Regions from separate parts of the Caulobacter sp. Root1472 genome, predicted to be linked through region 2. Evidence: predicted binding sites of a transcription regulator. Region 2 holds the regulator's gene; the other holds the start of a gene.
What was found. Region 2 encodes HrcA, which represses chaperone genes, less so after heat shock. Its sites were predicted from a motif close to GTTAGCANTCNNNNNNNNNGANTGCTAAC; they were not measured.
Positions count from the first base shown of each region.

Region 1: a site for HrcA is predicted at 8,920-8,948, ahead of groES (co-chaperone GroES). Genes of this name have one in related genera too.

Region 1 covers NZ_LMFX01000023.1:331,909-346,695, reverse strand. Annotated here, with positions in the region: gene cobT (cobaltochelatase subunit CobT) at 1-1,362, opposite strand, end outside; gene ASD47_RS26195 (DUF1328 family protein) at 1,496-1,672, shown strand; partial or broken gene ASD47_RS27035 (hypothetical protein) at 1,678-1,790, opposite strand; gene ASD47_RS16665 (DUF3089 domain-containing protein) at 1,795-2,961, opposite strand; gene ASD47_RS16660 (hypothetical protein) at 3,184-3,498, opposite strand; gene ASD47_RS16655 (hypothetical protein) at 3,619-4,224, shown strand; gene ASD47_RS27690 (hypothetical protein) at 4,193-4,321, opposite strand; gene ASD47_RS16650 (nuclear transport factor 2 family protein) at 4,466-4,864, opposite strand; gene ASD47_RS16645 (MBL fold metallo-hydrolase) at 4,866-5,762, opposite strand; gene ASD47_RS16640 (LysR family transcriptional regulator) at 5,837-6,781, shown strand; gene groL (chaperonin GroEL) at 6,865-8,511, opposite strand; gene groES (co-chaperone GroES) at 8,569-8,859, opposite strand; gene ASD47_RS27155 (hypothetical protein) at 9,090-9,230, shown strand; gene ASD47_RS16620 (VOC family protein) at 9,230-9,640, shown strand; gene ASD47_RS16615 (DUF4345 family protein) at 9,678-10,091, shown strand; gene ASD47_RS16610 (peptidylprolyl isomerase) at 10,291-10,968, shown strand; gene ASD47_RS16605 (GyrI-like domain-containing protein) at 11,025-11,900, opposite strand; gene ASD47_RS16600 (DUF5597 domain-containing protein) at 12,034-13,710, opposite strand; gene ASD47_RS16595 (hypothetical protein) at 13,809-14,787, opposite strand, start outside.
Region 2 covers NZ_LMFX01000013.1:55,659-70,445, forward strand. Annotated here, with positions in the region: gene recF (DNA replication/repair protein RecF) at 1-661, opposite strand, end outside; gene ASD47_RS27135 (hypothetical protein) at 774-929, opposite strand; gene ASD47_RS11065 (SDR family NAD(P)-dependent oxidoreductase) at 1,036-1,785, opposite strand; gene ASD47_RS11070 (VOC family protein) at 1,861-2,235, opposite strand; gene ASD47_RS27940 (hypothetical protein) at 2,404-2,532, shown strand; gene ASD47_RS11075 (hypothetical protein) at 2,630-3,097, opposite strand; gene dnaN (DNA polymerase III subunit beta) at 3,235-4,353, opposite strand; gene msrA (peptide-methionine (S)-S-oxide reductase MsrA) at 4,663-5,181, opposite strand; gene ASD47_RS11090 (low molecular weight protein-tyrosine-phosphatase) at 5,278-5,748, shown strand; gene grpE (nucleotide exchange factor GrpE) at 5,921-6,556, opposite strand; gene hrcA (heat-inducible transcriptional repressor HrcA) at 6,565-7,641, opposite strand; gene rph (ribonuclease PH) at 7,755-8,477, shown strand; gene ASD47_RS11110 (helix-turn-helix transcriptional regulator) at 8,659-8,889, opposite strand; gene ASD47_RS11115 (DUF2975 domain-containing protein) at 8,913-9,446, opposite strand; gene ASD47_RS11120 (glutathione S-transferase N-terminal domain-containing protein) at 9,785-10,375, opposite strand; gene rdgB (RdgB/HAM1 family non-canonical purine NTP pyrophosphatase) at 10,403-11,008, shown strand; gene hemW (radical SAM family heme chaperone HemW) at 11,034-12,164, shown strand; gene rsmI (16S rRNA (cytidine(1402)-2'-O)-methyltransferase) at 12,265-13,134, shown strand; gene ASD47_RS11140 (YraN family protein) at 13,131-13,538, shown strand; gene ASD47_RS11145 (SirB1 family protein) at 13,535-14,350, shown strand.

The DNA.
Region 1 (14,787 bases), on a different contig from region 2:
CTTCCAGGCGCGGGTGGTGAAGCCCAGCACCTCGACCTTGACCGCGCAGCGCTCCAGGGTGCGGGCCAGGATGTCGGCGCAGACCGCCGCCACCATGATCGGCCGGCCGCGCATCGAGCCGGAATTGTCGATCAGCAGGGTCACGACGGTGTCGCGGAACTCGACGTCCTCCTCCTGCTTGAACGACAGGGGGGCGGTGGGGTCGATGATCACCCGGGTCAGGCGGGCGACGTCCAGCATCCCCTCCTCCAGGTCGAAGGTCCAGGCGCGGTTCTGCTGGGCCAGCAGGCGGCGCTGCAGCTTGTTGGCCAGCCGCGAAACGACGCTGGAAAAGGCCGCCAGCTGCTGGTCCAGATAGGCGCGCAGGCGGGTCAGCTCGTCGGCGTCGCACAGGTCCTCGGCCGGCACCACCTCGTCATAGGCCGTGGTGAACACCTTGTAGGCCGGCTCGTTGGAGCCGCCCTGCCCCTGGTCCGGACGGGCCGGCTTGGCGCCGTCGCCCATCTCCGGGGCTTCCTCGGTGTCCTCCGGATCGCCGTCCTGCTCGGACTGGACCATCTCCTCGTCGCCGGCCTCGGACTCGCGGTCGGAGGTCTCGGCCTGCTCGGGTTGGGCGCCGTCGGACTGCTCGCCCTCGCCGTCGCCGGAATCGTCCTCGGAGGCCTCGGTGTTCTGGTCCTCGTCGCCCTGGTCCTCGTCGGACTGTTCGGTGGCGTCGGACATGTCCTCGCCCAGGTCCAGGTCGCGCAGGATCTCGCGGGTGACCCGGGCGAAGGCGGCCTGGTCGTCGATGGCGGCGGCCAGGCGGTCCAGGTCCTTGCCGGCCCGGGCCTCGATGTCGGCGCGCAGGATGTCGACCAGGGCCTTGGCGCCATCAGGCGGGGCGTCGCCGGTCAGGCGCTCGCGGACCATCAGCGACAGGATCTCGGCCATCGGCGCGGACTGGCGGTCGGTGGCGACGGCGCGGGTCAGGCCCTGCTTTTCCAGGCGAGCCTCGAGGGCGGCGGTCAGGTTGGCGCGCACCCCGCCCAGGGCGTTGCTGCCGATGGCTTCCAGCCGCGCCTGCTCGATGGCCTCGAAGGCCGCCTGGCCGTCGGGCGAGCCGGGGCGAGCCCGGGCGTGGGCGACCGCGTCGTGGTGGGCTAGGCGCAGGGCCATCTGGTCGGCCAGGCCGCGGATGCGGGCGGCCTCCTTGGCGTTCAGGTCGCGGGGCGGATGGGGCAGCACCGCCCGGTTGCCGATCAGGCTGGGGCCCTCGCCGGAGAACACCACCTCCAGGTCGGGGGTCTCGGCGAGCGATCGCGCCGCGTGGGCCAGGGCGCGCTTGAACGGTTCGGTCGGGCTTTCGGGCTTGGAGGCCATGGGGAATGGGTTACCCAGCCGAGGCCCTTAACACAAGGCGCCGAACGGGATCGCGACGGGAACAGGGCGCGCCGAGGCCGCGTTGCCCCTGGGAAGCCCGCGACAGGCGGGCCCAGCCTTTGAGGAAACCACCATGCTGAAATGGGCTTTCATCCTGGCCATCGTCGCCCTGATCGCCGGCGCCCTGGGCTTCACCGGCATCGCCGGCGCGGCGGCGGGGATCGCCAAGATCCTGTTCTTCCTGTTCCTGCTGGGCTTCATCATCTTCGCCGTCCTGGGGGTGACGGTGTTCAAGAGCGTGACGAAGTAGCTCACTGCGTCCTTCGAGGCCCGCTGCGCGGGCGCCTCAGGATGAGGACCTTTGTGCTGACTTCCTCATCCTGAGGTGCGAGGCCCAGCCGAGCCTCGAAGGACGCACCGCGTTTCAGCGGCCTATTTTACCGCCGCGTAGGCCTTGGCCTGTTCCCCCACCACCGCCACCAGGTCGCCCATGGTCAGGTTGACGTCCACCAGGTGCAGCCCCCAGTCCTTCAGCGGCTGGCCCAGCACCAGCAGGTCGCCGGGGATGTTGTCGGTGCGCGGGTCGGCCTTGTCGGGGTGGACCGTGACGGCCAGGTAGTCGAAGCCGCCGCTGCTGACGCACTCGGCCGAGACCAGCCCCGGCAGCTCGACGAACGGCGTCGAGACGGTCGCGTCCTTGGTCCAGACCGTGGCCGGGCGCATGGCCGTGCCCATGATCGTGCGGTCGGCGAAATAGCTGCGCAGCGGGGCCGAGCCGCCGGCCAGGGCCGCGGGATTGACGCAGGCGGCCTTCATGCCCGGTTCGGCGACCTTGCCGAAGAACTTGCTGCTGGCCGGCGGCGGGCTGTCGGCGCGGAACGAAACGTAGGAGATCACGCAGCCGGTCTGGCCGGCCTTGCGGCACAGGGGCAGCGAGCCATAGGCGTCGGTGGCCGGGTCGACCGGCGTGTTCATGCCCAGGATCAGGCCCGAGACCAGCTGCTTCTGCACCGGCTTGCCGTCGATCTCCTCCTTGATCAGCCGCAGCAGGATGCGCGAGCCCTGCGAATGGCCCACCAGCACCACGCCGCGGCCGTGATTGTCGCGGGCCAGGTAGTCCTTCCAAGCGGCCAGCACGTCGGCATAGGCCAGCTCGCCGTCGCCGTTCGAGGCCTGGCCCATCATCACCTTGCGCAGGGCGGCGATGGTCACCTGGCGATAGCTGGGGGCGTACAGCTTGCAGACCTGGCCGAAGCGGGCGAACTGCTGGTCGGCCACCGCCTTTTCCGGCAGGTCCGGCGTCATGTCGCTGTTGCCGCCGGGGTCGCTGGACACCGTGGGATAGACGTAGAAGCAGTCGATCGGGGCGTCGGGATCGGCTTTGAACGGCTCGATGCGGGTGGAGCCGTCCGCCTGGACCACCGTGGCGGTCTGGTCGGCGGCGCAGGCGTCGTCGCGGCCGGGCCGGCACAGCCAGTTTTCGTCCTTGGCGTAGTCGTTCGGCGCGACCGGACCGGCGGGGGCCGGCTGGGCGCAGGCCGCCGCCCCCAGGCCCAACGCCGTGACCAGGCCCAGAGCGGCCCACAGCTTGCGTGACATCGACACCCCCCAACGCTTGTTCGCGGCGGAGGATGACGCACGTCTTCCAAGTTGTCATCCCGGACGAGCGCGCCAGGACCGATCATTCAAGGCCGAGCGTGGTCCTCGTCCTTCGACAAGCTCAGGATGAGGACCATTTACAGGCTCAGCAGTCGAAAACCTCATCCTGAGCTTGTCGAAGGACGAGGTTTCGCTCCCCGGGAGCCTGGATCTTGGTCCGCCCTAGGCCGGCAGCCATCGGCGCGGGAACTTGTCGCCCAGGGCCCGCGCCTCGCCGGGCTTCAGCCCCAGTTCGCGCATCTTGTAGGCGACCACCTCGCGCAGGGCCTCGACCGGCTCGCGACCGGCGGAAGGACTGGACGCAACGGGGCCGGCCTGCATGGCCAGGTCCACCGCGGCCCATTCGGCCTGGGCGCGGTCGGGCTTGCCGACGGCGAAGTAGTGGCGGACGGGCAGCCGCTCGCCGGGCGTCTCGACCATCACGCCGACCACCCAGCCTTGAACAATCAGATCGGCGTCGGGGCGCTGGCGGAACATGGGATCGATGTAGCGATTTCGCGGGCCGGCTCAAGCCTTGCCGCAATCGGCCATAGCGTCGCCGTAAATCGGCCAAGCCGGACGCCGCAACCTCCGGACGTACGACGGGAGGTCGGATCCATGACCGCGCGGGGGCGATGGCGAGCGCGGCTGGCGGCCGGCGGGGCGGGCCTGGCGATCAATGCCGGCCTGCTGGCCCTGCTGACCCTGGAACGGCGGACGCCTTCCATGGCCGACCCGCCGACCGTGGTCGTCGCCCTGGAGCCGCGCCCCGTTCCGCCCAAAGTCGAGCCCGACCGGCGGACCGCGCCGCCTCGTCAGGCCGGTCCGCCCTCGCCGGCCCCGCCTCGGCTCCAGACGTCGCCGTCCAGCGTCGCGCCGCTGGTCCTGCCCACCGTCCCGGCCGGCCCGAATATGTCCCAGGCCGTGGAGCCGCGCTGGCGGGTCGGCGGCGGCGAGTACCTGGATCCGGCCAGCGCCCGCCGGGCCCGCAGGCTGTGGGAGACGGCCGAGGACCGCCGCTACAAGCGCGCGTGCCTGGGCCAGTCCAGCGAGCACATGACCGAGGAAGAGACGTTCGCCTGCTGGGACGCCTGGGGCGGCGGCGCGCCGATGACCGGCCCGGGCGGCAGACGCCCCGGCCGGTCCTGGCCAGGCCTGCCCGCCGATCCTCCGCGAGTCCGCCCTGGAAGCCCTAGCCCAGCATCTGGAACGCCGCCTGGCTGAGCAGGCCCAGGGTCAACCACAAAGCCAGGCCCAAGGCGATATAGACGGCCTTGGGGGTACGCCGGTTACGGAAATGGTGGATCTCGTGTCTCGCCATCGACCAGCCTCCTCGACGCCTTTTGCGTCCGCGGAGTCAGGAACGAGCTTCGCCACGTTTTCGCTGCAGGTGTTAACGCGACCGTGATCGGTTATCCACAAGCGGGGCGGGAACTCGGGGCGGCGCTCGCCTCGCCAAGACCGTTCAGGCGCCGGGATCCAGCGCCCGCAGCACCATGGCGCTGTCCACCACCTGCTCCATGCGGACGATCTGGCCGTCCTTGAGCGTGTAGAGGTGGGCGAAGGTGGCGGTCATGGCCTTGCCGGTGGCGCGATAGGTTCCCGAATAGACCCCGAAGGCGGCGACATGGTCGCCGTCCTCGAGATAGGTGTGCGCCTCGGCGCGGTAGTCGATCCATTCGGTGGCCAGGCGCTGGAAGACGTTGGCGGCTATGGCGTCGACGCCGACATAGGTCCCGGCATAGGGAAAGCCGGCCGCTTCGGTCCAGGTCGCGTCGGGCGCGAGCGCCGCCCGCAGCCGCTCGCCCTTCTGCGCCGGCGAGGCCTCGTAGGTCCCGCGGATGACGTCCTTGTTGGTGGTCATCTCAGCCCCACTTCATTTCGCCGGTGGCGACCTTGGCGCCGATCTGCAGAGCCACGCCCATGCCGGCGTCCGGATAGCGGGCGGTCATCGCCGCGATCAGGGCCGCGGAGTCCTTGGCCTTGGCCAGTTCCTGCTCGAAGGCCAGCAAGTAGTCTCGGGTGTAGGTCAGGGCCGCCGAGCCGGTCGGCGCCGTGGTCGTCATGTGGCCGGGCACGACCACGGCCGGCTTGCGGGCCAGCAGGGCGTCCAGCTGCGCAACCCAGGCGGCGCGGGCCTCGGCGCCGGCGGTGTCGGCGGTCCAGACATGGACGCCGGAGAACACCAGCACGCCGCCGAAGACCGCCGACAGCGACGGCGCCCAGAGATAGCGGCGATTGGCCAAGCCCTGGGCCGGGACGATCTGGATCGCCTGGCCGTCGACAGTCAGCTGATCACCGTCGAAGGCGGTCGGCATGACGATGTCCGCGAGCGTCTTGGGGCCGTTGTCGCCCAGCTGCGGCCCCCAGGTCGCCAGCTTCTTCTCGACGCTGGCCTGGATCGCCGCGATCGTGTCCGGGGCTGCCAGCACCTTGGCGTCCGGGAAGGCGGCCTTGATCGGGCCCAGGCTGAAATAATAGTCCGGGTCGCTCTGGCTGACATAGACGGTCGTCAGCGCGCGGCCCGTGGCCTTGATGGCCTCGACCAGCGCCTGGCCGTCGGGAAGGGTGAAGCCGCCGTCGATCAGCACGGCCTCCTTGGGGCCCCAGACCAGGACCGGCGCGCGGAAGAACCCGTTTTCCCCAGCGGGGAAGGCCTTCCAGTCCAGCGTGACGCCGGCGGCCAGCGCGTCGCTCTGGCCGGCGAGGGTTGCGGCGGCGCCGCCTGCGATCATCGTCATCATCAGTCTCCGGGTGGGCATGAGGGGCTCCTGATCCGCCCGCAGGATGCGCCCGGCCGATTGCCATGCGAAGGTCGGGAAAATACACTCATCGTATGTCACAGACATACAATCATCGGGACGGCGCCGATCGCGGCCTCAACAATCTCAAGCGCATGGCCTATTTCGCCGAGGTGGTCGAAACCGGCTCGTTCACGGCGGCGGCCGATCGGCTGGGCATCACCAAGGCCGTGGTCAGCCAGCAGGTCGCCAAGCTCGAGCGCGCGTTCGAGACCACCTTGCTGGTCCGCACCACCCGCAGCGTGCGGCCGACCGAGGAGGGGCGCGCCTTCTACGAACGTTGCGCCCGCGTGCTGTCCGAAGCCCAGGAGGCCTTCGACGGTCTGGAGGCCGACGATCGCGCGCCGACCGGCCTGCTGCGGCTGACCGCCCCGTTCGACTACGGCGTCGCCGTCGTCGTCCCGGCCATCGCCGAGTTCCACCGCCGGTTTCCGGCCTGCACCGCCGACCTGGTGATCAGCGACCGGACCCTGGATCCGGTCGAGAAGGACATGGAACTGGCGATCCGGGTCGGCTGGCTGACCGACAGCGCCTTGCGGGCGCGGCGGATCGGATCGTTCCAGCAGATCCTGGTCGCGAGCCCCGCCTTGGCGGCCCGGCTGGGCGACGGCGCCGAGCCTAGCCAGGTCGCGGATCTGCCCTTCGTCGCCAACAGCGTCCTGCGCGACCCGCTGGGCTGGACCTTTTCCAACGGCGAAAGCCAGCAGCGGTCGGTGCGGGTGTCGGCGGCGCTGGCCATCGACGCCACCCTGGGGGTCCTGGAAGCGGTGCGGGCCGGGGTCGGCCTCTCGGTCCTGCCGGACTATGCGGTGCAGGCCGACCTGGCCAGCGGCCGCCTGATCCGGGTGCTGCCCGCCTGGAGTCTCGAGAGCGGCGGGATCTACGCCGTCACGCCCGCGACCCGCTTTCGGCGCGCCCGGGTCACGGCCTTCCTCGACATCCTGGTCGCGTGGGAGCGGCGTCGGGCGCAGGCGCAATAGCCAGGCCCCCGGCCAAAGAAAAAGGGCGGGACCTTTCGGTCCCGCCCTTCTCCATTTCGTTCAGCCTAGGCTGACCGGACTTCTTAGAAGTCCATGTCGCCCATGCCGCCCATGCCGCCGCCGGGAGGGCCGCCGGCGCCGCCGCCCTTCTTGGGCGCCTCGACGATGGCGGCTTCGGTGGTGATCAGCAGGCCGGCCACCGAGGCGGCGTCCTGCAGGGCGGTGCGGACCACCTTGGCGGGGTCGATGACGCCGTCGGTGATCAGGTCGACATACTGCTCGGTCTGGGCGTTGAAGCCGAAGGTGGCCGAGTCGCTTTCGAGGATCTTGCCGACCACGATCGAGCCTTCGACGCCGGCGTTCTCGGCGATCTGGCGGATCGGAGCCTGCAGGGCGCGACGGACGATGGCGATGCCGGCGGTCTGGTCGTCATTGTCGCCGACCAGGGTCGCCAGGGCCTTGGAGGCCTTCAGCAGAGCCACGCCGCCGCCCGGGACGATGCCTTCTTCCACGGCCGCGCGGGTCGCGTTCAGGGCGTCGTCGACGCGATCCTTCTTTTCCTTCACCTCGACTTCGGTCGAGCCGCCGACGCGGATGACCGCGACGCCGCCGGCCAGCTTGGCCAGACGCTCTTGCAGCTTTTCCTTGTCGTAGTCCGAGGTGGTGTCTTCGATCTGCTTCTTGATCTGCGAGATGCGGGCTTCGATGGCCGACTTCTCACCGACGCCGTCCACGATGGTGGTGTCGTCCTTGGTGATCGAGACCTTCTTGGCCTTGCCCAGCATGTCGAGCGAGACGTTCTCGAGCTTGATGCCGAGATCTTCGCTGACGACTTGGGCGCCGGTCAGGATGGCGATGTCTTCCAGCATGGCCTTGCGGCGATCGCCGAAGCCCGGAGCCTTGACGGCGGCGACGCGCAGGCCGCCGCGCAGCTTGTTGACCACCAGGGTGGCCAGGGCTTCGCCCTCGACGTCCTCGGCGATGATCACCAGCGGACGGCCCGACTGGACGACGGCTTCCAGCACCGGCAGCAGCGGCTGCAGCGACGACAGCTTCTTTTCGAACAACAGGATGAGCGGCTCTTCGAGCTGGACTTCCATCTTGTCGGCGTTGGTGATGAAGTACGGCGACAGGTAGCCGCGGTCGAACTGCATGCCTTCGACGACGTCGAGTTCGGTCTCGGCGGTCTTGGCTTCCTCGACGGTGATGACGCCTTCGTTGCCGACCTTGTCCATGGCCTTGGCGATCATCTCGCCGACGTCCTTGTCACCGTTGGCCGAGATGGTGCCGACCTGGGCGATCTCGTTGTTGGTGGTGACCTTCTTCGACGACGCCTTGATGGAGTCGACGACGACGTGGACGGCCTTGTCGATGCCGCGCTTCAAGTCCATCGGGTTCATGCCGGCGGCGACCGACTTGAGGCCTTCCTGGACGATGGCTTGCGCCAGCACGGTGGCGGTGGTGGTGCCGTCGCCGGCCTTGTCGTTGGTCTTGGACGCGACTTCGCGGATCATCTGCGCGCCGAGGTTCTCGAACTTGTCAGCCAGTTCGATTTCCTTGGCGACCGAGACGCCGTCCTTGGTCGAGCGCGGGGCGCCGAACGACTTTTCGATCACGACGTTGCGGCCCTTGGGGCCCAGGGTCACCTTCACCGCGTTGGCGAGGATGTTGACGCCGCGCAGCATCTTGTCGCGCGCGTCGGAGGAGAAATAGACGTCTTTAGCGGCCATCTGAGAGCCCTTCTAAAAGAGAAACTTGGGGTCGAAAGCGGAGAGCAACTCGGGCCTTTAGGCCTCGACGATGCCCAGGACGTCGCTTTCCTTCATGATCAGCAGATCCTGGCCGTCCACCTTCACTTCGGTGCCGGACCACTTGCCGAACAGGATGCGGTCGCCGGCCTTCACGTCCAGGGCGACGATGTCGCCCTTGTCGTTGCGGGCGCCGGGGCCGACGGCGACGACTTCGCCTTCCTGCGGCTTTTCCTTGGCGGTGTCGGGGATGATGATCCCGCCCTTGGTCTTGGTTTCTTCTTCGACACGCTTCACCAGGACGCGGTCGCCGAGAGGGCGAAATTTCATGACTCGTTCTCCGTCGGGACGGTTTTCATTTATGGTTCGTCTGCAGTCGGGAGCGCCGCTGTTAGCAGTCGCTCCCATCGAGTGCTAACGCCGCGCAGGAGTTAGGACCGGCGGTGAGGCGAGTCAAGGACGAGCCTCCAACTTGCTTGGGGGCGATTTGCCGTAGGCAGGCCGGCTCCCGGATGGACGACGATCCGGCGACGGACATAGATAGGAACGAAGACGGCGGCATGAAGACGATGAAGCCCCCTGCCCTGGCCCTGATCGGGCTGTTGACCTTCCCGGACGACCTGGCCTTCAGGTTCAAGCGGCCGGGGGAGCCCGACCGGCGAGGCGACTGCGGAGTCGTGTTCAGGGTAGGAGTGCGCTGATGATCGACCATATCGGACTGACCGTGCGCGACCTGAAGGTCTCCAAGGCCTTCTACGACGCCGCCTTCGCGCCCCTGGGCGTCGAGGTGGTGATGAGCGTCACCGCCGACGAAACGGGATCCTACGGCTACCTCGGCTACGGCCCCGGCGCCGACAGTCGCGACATCCAGGCGGGCAAGCCCAGCTTCTGGATCGGCGGCGGCGAAACCCTGACGGGCCCGATGCACGTGGCCTTCGTGGCGGCCACGCGCGCCCAGGTCGACGCCTTCCACGCCGCCGCCCTGGCCGCCGGCGGGGTGGACAACGGGCCGCCGGGGGTTCGGCCGCATTATCACCCCAACTACTATGGAGCCTTCGTGCTCGACCCGGACGGCCGCAACATCGAGGCGGTCTGCCATGCGCCCGCATAAGCCCGCATAGGCGGCTGGAGACCTGACCCGCGTGATCATTTCGAGCTACGGCCTTTCGCTTCTCCTGGCGATCATCGCCTGCGTGATCGGCGGGGTGCTGGGCGGCCTGACCCTGGCCCGGCCAGGTTCGGTCCTCGGCCTGACCGCTCCGGACGGCGACGGCAGGACCGAGGGTCGGGCCCTGGGCGGCCTGCTGATCCTGTCGCACGCCGCCGCGGCCCTGTTCCTGGGCTACCAGTCGCACGTCGGGGCGGCCATGGCCTTCGCCCTGGCCATGGCCTGGCTGGGCGCGGCCCTGGGCCGGGCGGTCTCGGCCCTGGTCGACCGGGCGCGCGACCGCCTCAACCTGGGCAGCCTTGCCTTCGAGATCCTGATCGCCGTCACCCTGTCCCTGCCGTTCTTCAACGCCGGCCGGCTGGTGGTGCTGCGCGGGCACGGGATGCTGGTTTAGGTTTTAGAGAGATCGCCCGTCCCTCTTTCAGCCGTCATCCCGGGCCTTGCGCCCGGGACCCCTGGTTCAGCTGACGGTGAAGCGCCTTGGCGCGCTAGCCGCGCCACACCCCTGCCCTTGCGGCTGACAGAGGGGTCCCGGGCACAAGGCCCGGGATGACGGTGGAAGAATGATGCGGGACTACGCTAGTCTCATCCCCATGACCCAACGCCCCTTCGTCCGCCGCGAGATCCTGGTCGGCGCCGGCCTGCTGGCCGCCTTTCCGGCCGCCGCCCAGGTTCTTGCTCCTTCGCCCCTGACGCGGCCGCCCCTGCCCAACGCCTACGTCGCCCTCGACACGCCTCAAGGCCGGATCGTCATCGAGCTGGCCGTCGAGCAGGCCCCGATCACCACGGCCAACTTCCTGCGCTATGTCGACAGGAAGCTCTATGACAAGGCGACCTTCTTCCGGGCCTCGCGGGCGCCCGGCGCCGTCGACTACGGCCTGATCCAGGGCGGGCTGCAGAACGTCGGCGCCCTGCCGCCCATCGCCCACGAACCGACCAGCCAGACGGGGCTCAAGCATGTGGACGGTGCGGTGTCGATCGCCCGCACCGCGCCGGGCACCGCCACCTCGGACTTCTTCATCTGCATCGGTGACGCGCCGTATCTGGACGCCAATCCGGCCGGAACCGGCGACAACCTCGGCTTCGCCGCCTTCGGCCGCGTGGTCCAGGGCATGGACGTGGCCAAGAAGATCCTGGCCCTACCCACGCCCGGCAAGGCGATCAATCCGGTGATGAAGGGCCAGATCCTCGACCCGCCCGTGCCGATCACCTCGGCCCGCCGCGTCCCGGTCCCGACGGGACCGGACGTGACGGCGCCGCCGAAGCTCTGAAGCGAGCCCACACGCCGAACCCGGGTCCGAAGGTCTGGGTACGTGAGCGAGGCGTCTCACCTCAACGGCAGATGCAGCTCCGCCGCCGTGCCGTGTTCCGGCGTGTCCAGGAAGAAGCGTTGGCAGTAGATCGGGAAATCGCGCATTTCCTCGCCGCTGGCCGGCAGCCAGTCGCGGTAGAGATAAAGGGCGGCGGGCTCCAGATTGTGGGTGTCACCCGTCACCCGCAGCACCGCGCAGCGCCCGCCGGGGATTTCGCCTTCCCGGACCCCCTCGCCCTCGATTTTCTGGTCGGCGGAGACGCCGACGCACAGGTCCATCCGATAGTCGGCCGGGTTGGCGGGCCGCCGCTCGGTGTACCAGATGTTGAAGGTCGAACTTGTCTTGGGCGTCAGTCCGGCCGCCTTGCGCCAGGCGATGAACCGCTCGCGGGTGACGTCGAAGGTCTGCGGGTCGCCCCGGTGCTCGAACATCGCCACGCGGGTCGGCCCCACCTCGCGGATCGTGACCTGGTCGGGGGTGAAGGTCTCTTGCATGATCTTGCTCCTGGCTGCGTTGAGCGGCGAGATGGCCGCAAGCCACGGCTCCCATTCGGGAGATTTCCGGAAACGCGACGGCGACTGCGCGAACCGCTGCCGAAAGGCGCGGGCGAAGGCGTCGGGCGACTCAAAGCCCGCGTCCATGGCGATCTCGGTGACGCTCACCCCCTGCCCGTCGGCCAGCTGTTTCGAGGCCCGCTTCATGCGGGCCAGCTGGACGTAATGGTGCAGCGAGATTCCGAACGTCGCCTTGAACTGCCGATGGAAATGGAATTTCGAGAACGCCGCGACGCCGCTCACCGCCTCCAGATCCAGGTCGCCGTCCAGATGCCGGTCGATATGGTCCAGCACCCTCTGCATCCGGGCATGGTAGTGGTCGAGCGCCGTCGTCATCATTCTCATCCGCTGTGACGATCCTAGCTTGCCGCGCGCGGCCGTCGCGCGCTCGACCGATCTTGCGGTTTGGCGGGCGACGGCGCGGCGCCAATAGGCTTGGTCCGCCAAGGGTTCAGAGGCGGCCGCCGGCTCACCGGTAGCGGTAGAACTTCACCCGCTGGATCTGGAACTGGCCGGGGGCGAGGCGGATGTGGCGGCCCTGGTGGGTCTGGTCGCCGTTCAGGGTCCGGCCGGGGACCCAGCGGCCCTGGGCGTCGAACACGCCCTCGACCGCGCTGTCGATGCCGGCCAGGGCGGGGCCGTTCCCAGCGCCGGCGAAGGTGACGACCAGGCCCCGGCCGGCGATCAGGTACTCTTCCGGACCAATCTGGATGATCAGCCCGCCGTGGGCGGCGGTCTTCTGGTCGGCCTTGGGCGTCCAGGGGTCGAGGAAGCCGACGGTGAACCTGTAGTCGCCGATCACCTGGCTGACCGGCTGGTCCAGCACCGTGCCGTCCTCCAGCACGCGCGGCTTGAAGCCCGACATCTTGCCTAGGCCCTGGGCCGCCAGGATCGCAGGGGTCAACTGCTTGAGCACGCCATAGGCCTGGGTGACCGCCGCCTGGGCCGTGTCGTCGGCGTTCTCGACCTGGAACGGCGAGAAGCCCAACGCGTCCAGCTTGCCGATCGCGTAGAAGGCGTTGGCCGGCGTCTCGGGCGCGCCGACATTGTTGGCCTCGGGGATGAACAGCGCGTTGTCCGGACGCTTGTAGCGGCCGGCCAGGTCGTTGAAGTTGGGGAAATAGATGTCGGGCGAGATCAGGTCGACGCTGGGCGCGCCGGTCTTCCAGACGTCGATCAGGTGCGGCAGCGGCCCGCCGCTGGGATAGTCGCCCGGCGCCTTGCCCGTGCGGTTCAGGGCGACATTGACGTACATCGGCAGCGGATAAGCGGCCTTGCCGGCCCGGGTCACGGCGTCGGCGTAGCGGGCGTAGAACCAGGCGGTGAACACCTCCTGGCCGGCGTCGCCGTCGCCGAACACCTGCGCCCAGCTCCCGGCGGTCTTCGCCCCATGGGCCCGCCACAGGGCGCGCAGCTCAGGCTCGATCGCCTCGCCGCCGGCCGCCAGGCGCTTGAGCAGCTCAGGCGGGACGGGCGCGGCCCAGGCGGCGTTGGCGTCCGGGCCCCACTCGCGGGCCACCGGCAACATGCCGATCTCGTTCTCGACCTGGACCATCAGCACCGTGCCCTGGGCGTCGACCGCCTTCAGGTGGGCCAGCAGGGCGGCGTAGGCCCGCGCGTCGGCGTCGCGGGTCTCGGCCGAGAAGGCCGACAGGATCTCCTGGCTGACGCCACTAGCCGCCTTGGCCCGGGGGAAGCGGGCGTCGTCGCGCTTCACCCACGCGGGGACATAGGTCGACATGCTGTTCTTCCAGGCCCCGAACCACAGGATCATCAGGTGCATGTCCTGGGCCCGGGCGTCCTTCAGCAGGCCGTCGACGCTGGAGAAGTCGTAGGCCCCTTCCTTCGGCTCGACCAGCTCCCACGAGACCGGCGCCAGCACGGTGTTGAGGTTCATGGCCTTCAGCTTGGGCCAGTAGCGGGCCATGTAGGCCTGGCTGGAGGCGCTGGAATTGCCCAGCTCGCCGCCCAGCACCAACAGGGGCTTGCCGTCGACCACCAGCCGCCGGGCCGAGCCCTGGGCCTCCAGCCGGGGCGTGCCGGCGACCGCGCCCTGGACCAGCAGCAGCGAAGCCGCCAGGGCCGCGGCCGCGACGCGCCTCGGCCGCGGCCAGCCAGCTCGGTTCTGGAGAGGTCCCTGGTCCATACGCTTCCCGTCGCGGCTCGGCGTCCTGTCGCGCCGTGACCGGTGATAGCGCTAACACATCTTACACGCGGCCTGAATAGGTCAGACCTCTGGCGCGGTCAGACCGTCAGCGTCCTGAGCGGGACAAGGCCGGTCTCGGTTTCCAGCCGCAGGCGATAGGCGCCGGGCCGCAGGAACAGCACGGCCGAAGCGGCCTCCGGCGCCAGCACCAGCTGGTCGGCCGGGATGGCCTGGTCGGAGTCGACGGCGTGGACCGCCTGAAGGAGGACCGTCGCCGTTCGCGGGCGGGGCGCGGCGACCTCCACCCGGCGGCGCTCATGGTCGGCCGCCAGCCAGCCCGGGCGACCGGCGACGTCGGCCAGAGGCGGATGGAACACGGCCAGGTCGGCCCCGGCCGGCTCCGCCCCGAGCCACCCGTTCGCCCCTCGCACCACGATCGAATCGGTGGGCCTGAAACGCTCCAGCACCGCGGTCGTCATCGGCGGATCGGCGCCGTGGGGTCCGAATGAACCGGTGTAGGCCTGGGAGACGCAGAGGGGGTCGATCCCCGACTTTTCCTCCAGCCGGGCGGCGAACCACGTCGTTCCTCGATGGTCGGGCGTCTTGCGCAGGTGGGAATAGCCGCAATGGACCAGGACCCGCGACCCGGGATTCGGCGCCAGCACGTCGGCGATGAAGTTGTCTGCCTCGGCCGTCTCGCGACGCGCCATGGCGGCCAGCTTGTCCTCGCCGCTCACGCGCTGGTCCTCCCGCTGCTCGTAGGACGCCAGCCGGTAGCCCAGGCCGGCCGCCTCGCGGACCGCCTCGGCATAGACCGGGTCGTGCAGGTAGAAGCCCAGGCTGGGATCCAGGGCCGCGCCCGCCCTGTAGCTCCGCACGGTCGGCGCGCCGGGCTCCCGGCTATTGAGGAAGTCCTCGGCGGCCAGGACGTCGAAGCCCAGCGGCCGCAGGGCGCGGAGCACCCGCGCCAGGAATCCGCGGTGGCGCGAGGCGACGTGGGCTTCGTTGAGCACGACGACGCGGCGGTCGCGGGCGGCCTCGACGATGGCGGCCAGGGCGTCCTGGGCGGTCGCGTCG
Region 2 (14,787 bases):
CGTCGATCTCGGCCTGCAGGGCCCGGAGCGTCCGGGCCCGGGCCGCCGCCATCAAGGCTCCGGCCTGGCCCAGCCGGGCCTCCAGGGCGGCCAGCCAGATGGCGTCGGCCGGCTGGCCGGTCTCCGCGGCGTCGGTCAGCAGCCGCATGCGCTCGCGCTGGGTCTTGTCATAGGCGTTGGCGTGGCGGGCGTGGTCGGGCTCGCCGGCGAACACCAGGCGGTCGAAGAACTTGCGCCGCTCGCCCGCCGCCTCGAGGAACAGCCGGTCCTGGGCCGGGGTCAGCCAGATGGGGCGAACATAGTCGGCCAGGCGCCCGGGCGGGACGGTCTCGCCCTCGACACGGACCACCCGGCGGGCCGCGCCGGCCAGCTCGACGCCGGTTCCCAGCCGCACCGGCTCGTCGTCTCCGGCCTGGGCCTCGGCGGCGACGGCCCAGGCGCGGCCCCCGGCCTCGCCGGGCAGCCGGCGGCCGACCTCGGTCAGGCCGGAGCCTCGCAGGCCCTTGCCCGGCGACAGCAGGCTGACGGCCTCCAGCAGGTTGGTCTTGCCCGCCCCGTTGGCCCCGAACAGATAGACGCTGGCCCCTTCCGGACAGAGCCGCGCGCGCTCGTACGAGCGGAAGTCGGTCAGGGTCAGCGAAAGGAGGGCGGCGCGGCTCACCCACGCGTTCTTAGAGCATCGCGCGGAAAAGTGGACGCCGGTTTTCCGCAAGAGCGATGTGAATCGCGGGACTTGCCACAGCCTGTTCGGGTCCCAGGTCCGAGCGCCGCGATCAGCCCAGGTCGCGTCGGCGGCCGATCGAGGCGTGAGCCATCAGGCGGGCGGGGTGACGCAGGGCGTGGGCCATGTGTGGCCCGGCCACCAGGGCCAGCGCCCAGGCGGTCCCGCTGAAGACGATGGCGGCGATGCGGTCCCAGCGCGTGTGCATGGCGGCCTCCTTGCGATGCGCCTTCCGCTGTGCGCCCCGATCGTGGCGTAGGCGGGTTGGGACGGCGCCCGAATCTGGGCCTCGCCCGGAGCCGGTCGCGCGAGGCCTACCGTTCCTGGTCGGTCGAGCGCATCAGGATCTCGTTGATCATCACGTGCGGGGGCCTGGAGACGGCGTAGAGGATCGCGTCGGCGACGTCCTCGGCGGTCAGCTGGCGCATGGCCTCGGCCGAGGTGTTCACGGCGGACTGCACGGCCGCGACGGCGATGTGGTCGCGCAACTCGGTGGCGGCCATGCCGGGGGAGATCACGGTCACCCGGATGTTGTCCTTGTGGACCTCCTTGCGCAGCGACTCGGAGAAGCCGGCCACGCCGAACTTGGTGGCGGAATAGGCCGCGGCCATCGGGTTGGCGACATGGGCGGCGGTCGAGGCGATGTTGACGATGTGGCCGTCCTTGCGAGCGGTCATGCCGGGCAGGGCGGCCTGGGTGGCGGCGATCAGGCCCAGCAGGTTGAGCTCCAGCATCGACCGCCAGCGGGCGAGGTCGGCGGTGGCCACGGGCTCCAGGTACATGACCCCGGCGTTGTTGATCAGGATGTCGACCCGCCCGAAGGTCTCCTCGGTCTCACGGACCGCGCGCTGGGCCTGGGCCTCCTTGGTGAAGTCGGCGACGATCACCAGGGCCTCCCCACCGAGCGCCTCGATCCGGCCGGCCAAGTCGCGCAGGCGATCCTCGCGACGGGCGGCCAGGGCCACCTTGGCGCCGGCCTTGGCCAGGCCCAGGGCCACGGCCTCGCCAAAGCCCGACGACGCGCCGGTGACCAGGGCCACGCGGCCGCTCAAATCCTTGCTCATGGGATGCTCCTCGTCGGCGCCGGAAACGCCCGTCGAGGATATAGGCGCTCGAGCCCCGTCGGCGCCAGGGCGCGGTCAGCCGAACTTGTAGCCGCAGAGCTTGTTGCCATCCAGGTCGCGGAAATAGGCGAAATAGGCGCCCGGCATCCGCTCGCCGGGCGCGCCCTCGCAGGTCCCGCCCAGTTCGATGGCCTTGGCGTGGAAGGCGTCGACCGCCTCGCGGCTCTCGAAATCGAAGCCGCCCATCGTGCCGTTGCCGACGCAGGCCGGCTCGCCGTCATAGGGTCCCAGCACGCCGAACAGGCCTGTGCCCTTGCCCCGATAGAGCCGTCCGCCCGAGGGGTGCTCGTAGACGCCGGTCATGCCGATCGTGCCGAGCAGGGCGTCGTAGAACGCCTTGGCCGCCTCCAGCCTGTTGGACCCCACCGTCATGTAGCTGACCCTGGCCATGCGCGCCTCCCGTTTTCTTATGCAACGGAGGCTAGCACGGGCGGCGATGCCTGCAAGAGGCCCCTTTGTTCCGGGATTCGCGCGCAAGTCGTCGCAGGAACCGGAAGTTGCTTGCGCAACAAGGTTTCTATGTTCTGAATAGCGGTACCAAACCCTGGGGAGGGGGATATGAAACTCAAGGCTTTCGGCGCACCGCGCCAATGGTGGCAGAGCAATCCGGAGCTCGGTATCGCGACCGGCTGGGCGGTGATCTGCGGTGGACTCTGGCTGGTGGTGCGGATCCTCGGGGTGGCCTGAGGCTGTCGCGCGGAAAACCCCTGAGACGGGGTTCCGCAAAAGGTCGCGCAGAGACAAAACCGGTGCAAGCCGCGTGCAGCCACGCGGCGCGGCGGCTCTAGCGACGCGCGTTCATCTTGAAACGTGGGATCAGCACGCAACGGGCCTGGCCGTTTAGGATCGCCACGCGGGCCGCATAGCGCGACGGCGGCGCGAAATAGGAACGGCGGCCGCCGGTCTCGACGCCCAGGAAGACGGGCCCCGTGAACTGGCAGACGGGATAAGGGCCGCCGCTTCCGGGTTCGCCCGGCCGTCGGGTGCACATCATGTGACCGACCCGATATTCGAAACTCGCCCCCTCGTACCGCGTGACCTGGGCCGTGCCCCAGGCCCGCTGGTAGCGGGTCTGGTCCAGGGGCGGGCAAGGGGGACCGCGAAGGCTCCAGAACGCGGCCTCGTCCGCCGACGCGTTTTTCTGGGCGAGATAGATCGCGGCGCAGATCCCGACCGACGCTGCGATCACCACCCACCCGCCGAGGCTCATGCCGCTGTCGAGGATGTTTCGACCGCCTCGCTGTCTGGCCATGAAAATCCGCCCCTCTGACGTCGCCAGTGGGCAGGATCGCTGGAAGGCCGTCAATCCTGGATGCGGACAGACCGGAACCGCACAGCAAAACGGGCGCCGCGGCGCCCGTTTCCATAATCAGCGAACCCTCGAAGCCCCTACACCCGCAGCGGCATCAGCACGTACTTCACGCCCGGGTCGGTGGGGTCGACCACCAGGGTGGGCGAGGCCGGGTCGGCGAAGCGGAACTCGGCGATCGGGCCGCCGATCTGGCCGCAGACGTCCAGCAGGTAGCGCGCGTTGAAGCCGATCTCGAAGGCCTCGCCGTCGTAGTCGACCTCGACCTCCTCGACAGCTTGGCCGGCCTCCATGTTGCGGACCGTCAGGGTGATGCGGCCGGGCTCGACCGCCAGTTTCACCGAGCGGCTCTTCTCGGCCGAGATGGTGGCCACCCGGTCGACCGCCTTGGCGAACAGGTCGTTGTCCAGGGTCAGGATCTTGGCGTTGTCGCGCGGGATCACGCGCAGATAGTCCGGGAAGGCGCCGTCGATGACCTTGGAGGTCAGGGCCGCACGGCCGAACTCGAAGCGGACCTTCTGGGCCGAGACCTGCAGGTCGACCTGCTCGCCGGCCGATTCCATCAGGCGGCGGGCCTCCTGGATGGTCTTGCGCGGCACGATGATGCCCGGCAGGCCGGCCGCGCCCTCGGGGGCGTCCATCTCGGCCAGGGCCAGGCGGTGGCCGTCGGTGGCCACGGCGCGCAGCTTGGTCACGCCGCCGTCGTTGACGGTGTGGAGGTACAAGCCGTTCAGGTAATAGCGGGTCTCTTCGGTCGAGATCGCGAAGCGGGTCTTGTCGATCAGCCGGATCAGCTCGTTGGTGTCGACCGAGATGCGGCCCGACAGGCCGTCGCTGCTCATCACCGGGAAGTCGCCGGCCGGCAGCACCGGCAGGTTGAAGCGCGAGCGGCCGGCCTGGATCACCAGGCGCGGGTCGTCGCCGCTGAAGCTGAGCGAGACGTCCGAGCCGTCAGGCAGCTTGCGGACGATTTCATACAGGGTGTGGGCCGGGGCGGTGATCTGGCCGGGCACGTCGATCTGGGCCAGGCCCTCGTCGATGATCTCCATGTCCAGGTCGGTGGCCGAGAACGACAGGGTGTCGCGATCGGCCGACAGCAGGATGTTCGACAGGATCGGGATGGTGTTGCGGCGTTCCACGACGCTCTGCACGTGACCCAGCGCCTTCAGCAGCGCCGCCCGCTCGATGGTAAGCTTCATATCTCGGTCCAGGTCCCAGGGCCGCCGCCGACAGAGAGAATCCCCCGCAGCCCCGCAATGAATGGACTTGCGACATTAGCGTAATCGCGCCGCTGGGGAAGAGGGGGCGCGCGACGGGGTGCGGCGAAATGCGCGCCCCGTCGCGCAAGGCGCCTTGCCTATGCTCCGTCGACGGTCAGGTCGGTGCGTGGTCCTCGTCCTTCGACAGGCTCAGGATGAGGACCATGGGCGAGCCTCGGCCCTAGAAAACCTCATCCTGAGCCTGTCGAAGGACGAGGTTTTCGCTTCCGAAGCCGAACGTGATCCGACCTAGACGGCGGCCGCGCGCTCGGCCCTGGTCGGCAGGGTCCAGCCCGGGCGGATGAAGTGGCAGGTGTAGCCGTTGGGGATGCGCTCCAGATAGTCCTGGTGCTCGGGCTCGGCCTCCCAGAACGGGCCGGCGGGCGCGACCTCGGTCACCACCTTGCCCGGCCACAGGCCCGAGGCGTCGACGTCGGCGATGGTGTCCTCGGCCACGCGCTTCTGCTCGTCGCTCAGGTAGAAGATCGCCGAGCGGTAGCTGGTCCCGATGTCGTTGCCCTGGCGGTTCAGGGTGGTCGGGTCGTGGATCTGGAAAAAGAACTCCAGGATCCGGCGATAGCTGATCACGGCGGGATCAAAGACGATCTCGATGGCCTCGGCGTGGGTCCCGTGGTTGCGATAGGTGGCGTTGGGCACGTCGCCGCCGGAATAGCCGACGCGGGTCTTCAGCACGCCCGGATAGCGGCGCAGCAGATCCTGGACGCCCCAGAAGCAGCCGCCGGCGAGGATCGCGGTCTCGGTGGTCATGGGAGTCGGCCTTTCGTCAGGGCAATGGGCGAGGCTACATGTTGGGCCTGTCCGGCGTGCGCGCAAGCGGCGCGTCCCCTTGCCGAGAGGTCATCCGTGAAGCCCGCCGCCGTCCTGTTCGTCTGCCTGGGAAACATCTGCCGCTCGCCCCTGGCCGAGGCGGCTTTCCGGCAGGAAGCCGCGCGACGCGGCCTGGAGGTCGAGATCGATTCGGCCGGCACCGGGTCCTGGCACGTGGGCCATCCGCCCGACCGCCGCGCCCAGGCGGTGGCGCGGCGGCAGGGGATCGACATTTCCGGCTATCGCGGGCGGCAGGTCACGCCCGACGACTTCCGCCGTTTCAGCCACATCGTCGCGCTGGACCGCGCCAACCTGGCGGACCTGAAAGCCCTGCGGCCGGCCGATGCGACGGGCGAACTGCTGCTATTGCTGGATGTCGTCGAGGGCCGCCAGGGCAAGTCCGTGGCCGATCCCTATTATGGCGAGGACGCCGACTTCGACGTGACCTGGGCCGACGCCGTGGCGGGGGCCAGGGGGTTGGCGGATCGGATCGAGGGAGAGGGCTAGAGCGCTTTTTTCTTCTTCAGCTCGTCTTCCCGGGCCTTGTGCCCGGGATCCCTCTGTCCGCCGTAGGTGCAGCGGTGGCGGTTCGCCAGCGAACCGCTTGCGTCTCACGGTTCAGCTGAACCAGGGGTCCCGGGCACAAGGCCCGGGATGACGGTTCGAGAAAGGGAAACGGCTAGGCCTTGGTGTCGAACGCCTCGCCCGAGGTGTCGCCCGTCGCGGCATAGGGGTTGGCCGCGCCGGCGGTCGGTTCGGCCGGGGCGTCAGGGCCCTTCGAGCCCTTGGCGGCCACGGCGACCATGGCCGGGCGGACCAGGCGGCCCATCAGCTCATAGCCGGCCTGCAGCACCTGGATGACGCCGCCGGCCGAGACCTCGTCCGAGGGCTGCTCCATCACCGCCTGGTGCAGGTGGGGATCGAACTTCTCGCCCTTGGCCGGATCGATCTTCTTGAGGCCGTTGCGCTCGAAGGCGCCCAGCAGCTCCTTCTCGGTCATCTCGACGCCGATGATGAAGTTGGTCACCGCCGCGTCCTGCGAGTCGCGCGGGCTGTGGGCCGTGGCGCGCGACAGGTTGTCGGCCACGCCCAGCAGGTCGCGGGCGAACTTCTGGATCGCATAGGCGCGGGCGTCGTTCATCTCGCGCTCGGCCCGGCGCTTGGTGTTCTCCGCGTCGGCCGCGTAGCGCAGGGCCTGGTCCTTCAGCGCCGCCACTTCCAGCTTCAGCGCCTCGATCTCCTGCGACGCGTCTTCCCACGAAGCCTGGTCGGTATCGAAAGCCACGTCTTCGGCCGGCGTCTGTTCGTCGGTCATCTCGTCCTCTATCCGTCCATCATCCGGCCAAGCACGCGGGCGGTATAGTCCACCAGCGGGATCACCCGGGCATAGTTTAACCGGGTGGGGCCGATCACGCCGATCGCCCCCAGCACCTTCTGTCGGCCCGACATATAGGGCGCCGCGATCAGGGAGGAACCCGAAAGCGAAAAGAGTCGCGTTTCGGCCCCGATGAAAATGCGCACGCCCTCGGCGGTCCGCACGTCGTCCAGCAGGCCGATCAACTGGCCCTTCTGCTCCAGGTCGTCGAACAGCCGCCGCACGCGCTCCAGGTCCTCCCGGGCGCTGGCGTCGGCCAGCAGGTTGGCGCGGCCGCGGACGATCAGGGCGCGGTCGGCGTCATCACCGCCGCTCCAGGCGGCCAGGCCGTCCTCGACCAAACGCGCCGCCGCGGCGTCCAGTTCACGCCGGGCCGTGTCCAGCTCGGCCGCCATCTCGGCCTTGGTCTCGTTCAGCGTACGGCCGCGCAGGCGGGCGTTGAGGAAGTTGGAGGCCTCCTGCAGGGCCGCGGGCGTGACGCCGGCGGCGCGCTTCATCAGCCGGTTCTCGACCGTGCCGTCGTCGAACACCATGATCGCCAGGGCCTGGTCGGCGCCCAGGGCCACGAACTCCACGTGCTTGACCCCGCCCTCACGGACCGGCGCCACCACCACCCCCGCACCGCCGGCCAGGCCGGACAGGATGGCGCTAGCCTCGCCCATCGCCTCCTCGAACGAGCGGCCATGGGCGAACAGCCGCGCCTCGATGGTCCGCCGCTCGTCCTCGCCGATGTCGCCCACCTCCAGCAGGCCGTCGACGAACATCCGCAGGCCGGCATGGGTGGGGATCCGACCGGCGCTGGTGTGGGGGGCGTCCAGCAGGCCCAAGTGGGCCAGGTCCTGCATGGTGTTGCGGATCGAGGCCGGCGACAGGGCCACGCCGCCCCGTGAAAGGGTCCGCGAGCCGACCGGCTCGCCGGTGTCGAGATAGGATTCGACCACGCGCCGGAAGATGTCGCGGGCCCGGGCGTCCAGGTCGGTGAGACTGGGAGTCTGAGCGGAAAAACCCGAAAAAAGCTGTGTCATCTAGCCTTCGAACGCGCCCCAGCGGGCTCCCCAGGTTCCGACGGGATTGGACGACCCCGTCGAAGTTAGGATAAGCGGCCCCATCCTATCACGCAAAGCCCCGGAGTTGTTCCATGCGTCCGTCCGAACGCGCCCCCGACCAAACGCGCGAAGTCACGCTGGAGACCGGCGTCAACCGCTATGCCGAGGGCTCGTGCCTGGTCAGCTTCGGCCATACCAAGGTGCTGGTCACCGCCACGGTCGAGGAAAGCGTCCCGGGCTGGATGCGCAACAAGGGCGCCGGCTGGGTCACGGCCGAGTACGGCATGCTGCCCCGGGCCACGCATACGCGCGGTCGCCGTGAAGCCGCGCAAGGCAAGCAGAGCGGCCGCACCCAGGAAATCCAGCGCCTGATCGGCCGCTCCCTGCGCGCCGTGGTCGACATGAAGGCCCTGGGCGAGCGCCAGATCAGCCTGGACTGCGACGTCATCCAGGCCGACGGCGGCACCCGCACCGCCGCCATCACCGGCGCCTGGGTGGCCCTGCGCATCGCGGTCAACTACCTGATCGAGGAAGGCGTGCTGAAGACCGACCCGATCCTGGGCCAGGTGGCGGCTGTCTCGTGCGGCGTGTTCAAGGACATCCCGGTGCTGGACCTCGACTACGAGGAAGACAGTCAGGCCGAGGCCGACAGCAACTTCGTGCTGACCAACGCCGGCGACATCGTCGAGATCCAGGCCACAGGCGAGAAGCGCGGCTTCACGCGGGCGGAGTTCGAGGGCCTGTTCGCCCTGGCCGAGAAGGGGATCGGGGAGCTGTTCGTGAAGCAGCGGGAAGCGGTGTCGGCGGCGAAGTAGGGCCCGGGAAGCCCCCTTACCATCGTCATCCCGGGCCTTGTGCCCGGGATCCCTCTATCCGCCGCAAGGGCAGGAGGGTGGCGCGCTGGCGCGCCATTTCGCTTCACCGTCGGCTGAACCAGGGGTTCCGGGCACAAGGCCCGGAATGACGGTTGAAAGGAAGTGCGAGGAGGAGAAAGTCTCAGTCCTCCTCGTGAACCTCGCCAGGACCCGGCTCGTACGTCATCAGATCCCCCGGCTGGCAGTCCAGTTCGCGGCACAGGGCGTCCAGGGTGGTGAAGCGCACGGCGCGGGCCTTGCCGGTCTTGAGGATCGACAGGTTGGCGATGGTCACGCCGACCCGGTCCGACAGTTCGGTCAGCGACATCCGTCGCTCCAGCAGGATGCGGTCCAGTTGCACGCGGATGGCCATGGGGTTCTTTCGTCTCCGCGTCGTCAGATTGTCAGTTCGGCTTCCCGGCGAAGGCGCGCGCCCTCGCGGAAGACCTCGGCCAGGACGAACACCACCAGGACCGGGAACCAGGCGCTGAGGCTGAACGAGCCGTCGACGATCTTGGTGTCCGGCGCCAGCCACTTGGCCAGGGCGGCGAAGATGTAGTGGCCGATCTCCAGGGCGGCCAGGACCAGGCCCACCACCCGCAGGCGGCGGACATTGTCCGGATGGAACGGGTCGCCGGCCGTCAGGGTGGAGAACACCCGCCGCAGGCGCTCGACGATCACCATCCAGCCGCCTGACAGCAGGGCCCAGGCGCCCAGCGCCCCGGCGAACAGCGGACCCTTGCTGATCAGCTCGTCGATCGCGCTGCCGATGTGCAGCTTGGCGGTGATCAGTTCGGGATTGAAGCTGAGCAGCAGCACCGCGACCGTGAAGATCGCCAGCAGGCTGACCCAGACCCACAGGCCCACATAGATCACGTCCAGGATGATCTTCAGGAAACTCGATACCGAGCCAGGCCCCAAGGCGCGCATCCGCTCTTCCCCTCACGCAGAAACGCCGACCATGCCCCGGCGGATCGGGACCGGTCAAAGGCGGGCTGGACGCCGGGTCAGAACGTCTTGATCGCGAAGGTCACGGCGGCGAGCGGCAGACCAGCGATCAGCGTCAGCGTGGCCATGCGGGTGGCGACGGCGTCGACGATGCGGATCAGTCTGGCGGCGGACATGGCGGGCCTTCGGGTCGGGTGCGGGACCGCGCCGGCATGGCGTGTCTCCCAGGTTCCGAAGATAGGGGGCGATTCCGCCAGCGCCAATGTTGCTTATCGATAAACGATATTAAACTTTAGCAATGATCGCGCTCACCGAACGGATTATGCGAGGTGTGGCGCCGTGGCCACCATCGCGCTCCGGCGACTGGCGGTTTCGTACCAGGCGGCGAGATTCGGCCGGCCTTGGCGCCAGTCCATCACCTGGCGGACGTCCAGGTAGGCCAGCTGGGCGGCGACCGCGATCTCGCCGATCTCGAAGCGGTCGCTGGGCGGCGTCCGGCGCTCCAGCAGGTCCAGGGCGGCCATTAGCACCGCGCCTTGGCGGTCGAACAGGTCCTGGCGGTGCGGACCCTCGCGCAGGCGCTCGCGGACGATGGCCACGGCGGCGTCGCCCATGCCGTCGGCCATGGCCTGGACAGTCAGGGCGGCCCAGCGGTCCGGACCGGCGGCGGGCGTCAGGGACCGGCCGGCCAGGTGCTCCAGGTATTCGCAGATCACCGGCGAGTCGAAGATCGGCGGGCCGTCGTCCAGGATCAGCACAGGGATCTTCGACAGCGGATTGATCGCCCGCACGCTCTCGTCGGTGAAGGGACTGGCGAGGGTCAGCGCCAGCCGCTCGGCCAGGCCCAGTTCGAAAGCGATCACGCGAACCTTGCGGGCGAAGGGCGACATGGGGGAGTAGAGAAGCTGCATGGTCTTGCCCCGGAAAGGAGTCGCGCGATGACGCTGAAGCTGGAAACTGGAACGAAGCTTGTCGCCGCCACGCACAACCCTGGCAAGGCCAAGGAACTGGCGGCCCTGCTGGACGGCCGGTTCGAGGTGCTGGCGGCCGGGGCCCTGGGCCTGCCCGAGCCGGACGAGACCGAGACGACCTTCGTCGGCAACGCCCTGCTCAAGGCCCGCCACGCCGCCGACCTGTCGGGCCAGATCGCCCTGGCCGACGATTCGGGCCTGTCGGTCGCGGCCCTGGATGGCGCGCCGGGCATCTATTCGGCCCGCTGGGCAGGCCCCGGCAAGGACTTCGCTTCGGCCATGGACAAGGTCGCCGAGCGGGTGGAGGAGACCGGCTCGCAGGATCGCTCCGCCTGGTTCACCTGCGCCCTGGCCGTGGCCTGGCCGAACGGCGGACCGGCGGTGGTGGTGCAGGGCGAGGTCCACGGGACCCTGACCTTCCCGCCGCGCGGCGACCGGGGCTTCGGCTACGACCCGATCTTCATCCCCGCCGGCTTCGACCAGACCTTCGGTGAGCTGGAGCCGGCCGCCAAGGACGCCATGAGCCACCGGGCCGTGGCGTTCGAAAAGCTGAAGGCGGCGCTGTTTGAGTGATGTCCCGCAGCGCGCAGGGCCGCCGCTGGGCGTCTACGTCCACTGGCCCTACTGCGCCAGGATCTGTCCCTATTGCGACTTCAACGTCGTCCGGGACCGCGGCAGGACCGGCGAGCAGGCGGCCCTGGCCGACGCCATCGTCGCCGACCTGACGGCCCAGCGCGCCCTGACCGGTCCGCGGACCCTGCTGTCGATCTTCTTCGGCGGCGGCACGCCCTCGCTGATGGAGCCCGCTCAGGTGGCCCGGGTGATCGAGGCGGCCAAGGCGCTGTGGACGCCGGCCGGCGACCTGGAGATCAGCCTCGAGGCCAATCCGACCGACGCCGAGGCCGACCGCTTCGACGCCCTGGCGGCGGCGGGGGTGGCGCGGCTGTCGCTGGGCGTCCAGGCCCTGGACGACAGGGCCCTGACCCTGCTGGGCCGCAACCACGACGCCGGCTCGGCCCGGCGGGCGATCGCCGTGGCGGCCCGGGCCTTTCCGCGCCTGTCGGCCGACCTGATCTACGCCCGGCCCGGCCAGACGGTCGAGGCCTGGACGGCGGAACTCGGCGAACTGCTGGCCCTGGGCCCGGAGCACGTCTCGCCGTACCAGTTGACCATCGAGTCCGGCACCGCCTTCGACCGCGCCGTCGGCCGCGGCAAGCTGGTCGTGCCCGACGAGGACCTAGCCGCCGCCCTGTTCGAGGCCACCCAAGCGGTGCTGGAGGCGGCCGGCTTCGACGCCTACGAGGTCTCCAACCACGCCCAGGGCGAGGCGGCCCGCTCGCGCCACAACCTCGTCTACTGGCGCGGCCACGACTATGTCGGCGTCGGGCCCGGCGCCCACGGCCGCCTGACCCTGGCTGACGGAAAGCTGGCCACCACGGCCCGGCGCGGGATCGCCGACTACATCCAGGCGGTCGTCGAAACCGGCGTCGGCTTCGAGCGCGAGGCCCTCACCGCCCTGGAGGCCGCCGAGGAGCGCCTGCTGCTGGGCCTGCGCATCGACGACGGCGTCAGCTTCGCCGAGATCGCCGCCCTGGACCTCTGGCCGGACACGCCGAAGGTGAAATCTCTGGTGGAGTCCGGCCTTCTGGCCGATGATCCCCTGCGCCTGCGCGCCACCCGATCCGGACGTCTGGTGCTGGACCGGCTGACAGGAACGCTCGCGACCTGATAACCCTTGCGTGCGCGCCGCTTCGTGGCCGCTCAGTCCGCGTCGGCCAGTCCTGTGTCGCCAGTCCTGTGTCGCCAGGCCCCGTGTTGAAAGTCCGCCCTTGAGCCGCCAGCTTGCCCCGCCCGTTCTGTCCGATGCGCCGCTGGCGCCCGGGCTCTACCTCGTGGCGACGCCGATCGGGAACCTGCGCGACATCACCCTGCGGGCCCTGGACGTTCTGGCGGGCTGCGACGTCCTGCTGGCCGAGGACACCCGGGTTTCCGGCAAGCTGCTGGCCGCCTACGCCATCTCCAAGCGGCTGCAGCGCTATGACGAGCACGTCGCCGACCGCGAGACGCCGCGCATCCTGGAACGGCTTGAGGCGGGCGAGCGGATCGCCCTGGTCTCGGACGCCGGCACGCCCATGGTCTCCGACCCCGGCCTGCGTCTGGCCCAGGCGGCGATCGCGGCCGGCCTGCCGGTGTTCCCGATCCCGGGCGCCTCGGCGGCCCTGGCCGCCCTGACCCTGGCCGGCCTGCCCACCGACCGCTTTCTGTTCGCCGGCTTCCCGCCGACCAAGACCGCCGCCCGCAAGACGTTCTTCGAGGCGCTGGCCAACGTCCGCGCCACCTTGATCTTCTACGAGGGCGCCTCGCGGGTGGCCGACAGCCTGGCCGACATGGCGGCGGTGTTCGGCCCCCGGCCCGGCGCGGTGGCCCGGGAACTGACCAAACTCTACGAGACCTGCGTCCGCGGCCCGCTCGACGAATTGGCCGCCGACCCGCGGTTCGAGGCGCCCAAGGGCGAGATCGTCATCCTGGTCGGGCCGGGCGAGGACGAGGTCGCCTCGGCCGACGACGCCGAGGCCGCCCTGCGCGAGGCCATGACCCGCCTGCCGCTGGGCGAGGCGGCCTCCGAAGTGGCCAAGGCCCTGGGCCTGTCGCGCAAGGACCTCTACCGCCAGGCCCTGGCCATGAAGGCGGCCGGATGAGCGCCGTCCGGCCCGCCCGTCCGGAACGGCAGGCCCAGAGACAGGCCCGGGGCGCGGCCGCGCGGCTGTCGGGACGTCGCGCCGAGGTGGTCGCGGCCCTGTGGCTGATGGCCAAGGGCTATCGCATCCTCGGCTTCCGCCTGGCCACGCCGCTGGGCGAGATCGACCTGCTGGCGCAACGCGGCGGCGTGCTGGCCGTTGTGGAGGTCAAGAGCAGGACCAGTCTGGAGGCGGCGCTGGAAGCGGTGACCTACGAGCAGCGGGCCCGCCTGCGCCGCGCCGGCGCTCACGTCGCCGCGCATCGCGCCGGCCTGCGCGGCGCCGTGGTGCGGCTTGACCTGATCGCCCTCGCGCCCGGCCGTCGCCCGCGTCACGTCGTCAATGCGTGGATGGGTGATCAATGACGCGCGAAGAGGCCGAAGCCCTGCTGACCCAGGCCGGCGAGCGGTCGGACAAGGCCTTTCCGCTGTTCGAGGCGGCCCTGGCCTGCGCCGTGCACGACGACCCCGACCGCGACCTCGCCCCGGTGCTGGACATGGCCAAGGCCTCGATCGACCGGCTGACCCAGCGGCTGAAGGACGAGTCGCCGGAAGAGGCCCTGGCCGAGACCATGGCCGGCGACTTGCGGCTGTCGGGCGACCTGATCACCTACGACCATCCCGACAACGCCGACGTGGTCGCCGTCGCCGAGCGCCGCAAGGGCCTGCCCGTCACCCTGGGGGTGTTCTACCTGCACGCCGGCCGGGCCTGCGGCCTGGACCTGCACGGCGTCGATTTCCCGGGCCACTTCCTGCTGCGGATCGAGACCGAGGAAGGCCCCCTGGCGCTCGACCCGTTCAGCGAGGGCCGGGTGGTGCTGCCGTCCGAGCTGTCGCGCCGGGCCCTGCGCACCGGCCTGATGCCCGACGTCGCCGCCAAGCTGGACGTGCTGATGAGCCCGATCTCGGACCGGGCCGTGTTGATCCGCCTGCAGAACAACATCTTCGCCCGCGCCCAGCAGGCCCGCGACTGGGCCAGGGCCGAGCGCTCGGCCCTGCGCCGCGCCCTGCTGGACCCCACCGACCACCATCCCTGGCTGGACGTCGCCGCGGCCCGCGAGGGCCAGGGCGCCCTGGCCGGCGCCCTACAGGCCCTGTCGCGCGCCCAGGTCCTGGACGGCGGCGCGACCATCGCCGCGCGGGCGGCGCGGGAACGGATGCGGCTGCGGCTGAACTAGCGAGCGGACTGGGGACAGGCGCATGTGCATGTTCCCCGACCTGCGCGGAAAGCGGACTTGGCGAATTTCAGCCAAGGGTGGTCAGCCGACTCCATCGCTCTTTTTTCGGAGGTGACCGAAACTACGAGCCCACGCCATTATTCGCGTTCGTTGGAGGTAGATTAGCGCGAACAGGCCGTAGGTGACGAACCACGCAGGCGTCGCAAGCTTCGGATAAGGCGACACGAGGAACAGCAACGGGACAGGCCACGAGATCAGGCATATCCCAAGGCCGACGACACGTCCTTTCTTATTTGGGGACATGTCTATCTCCCGAGAAAGCCAACTGTATCGCCGTACGATAGGGCGAAAACAGTCTCGCTTAAATTCCGCAATGGATGGTTATCGCACGCTAGATGGCAGGCGTATCTTAGTGCGTGATCGCTTACGCCCAACGA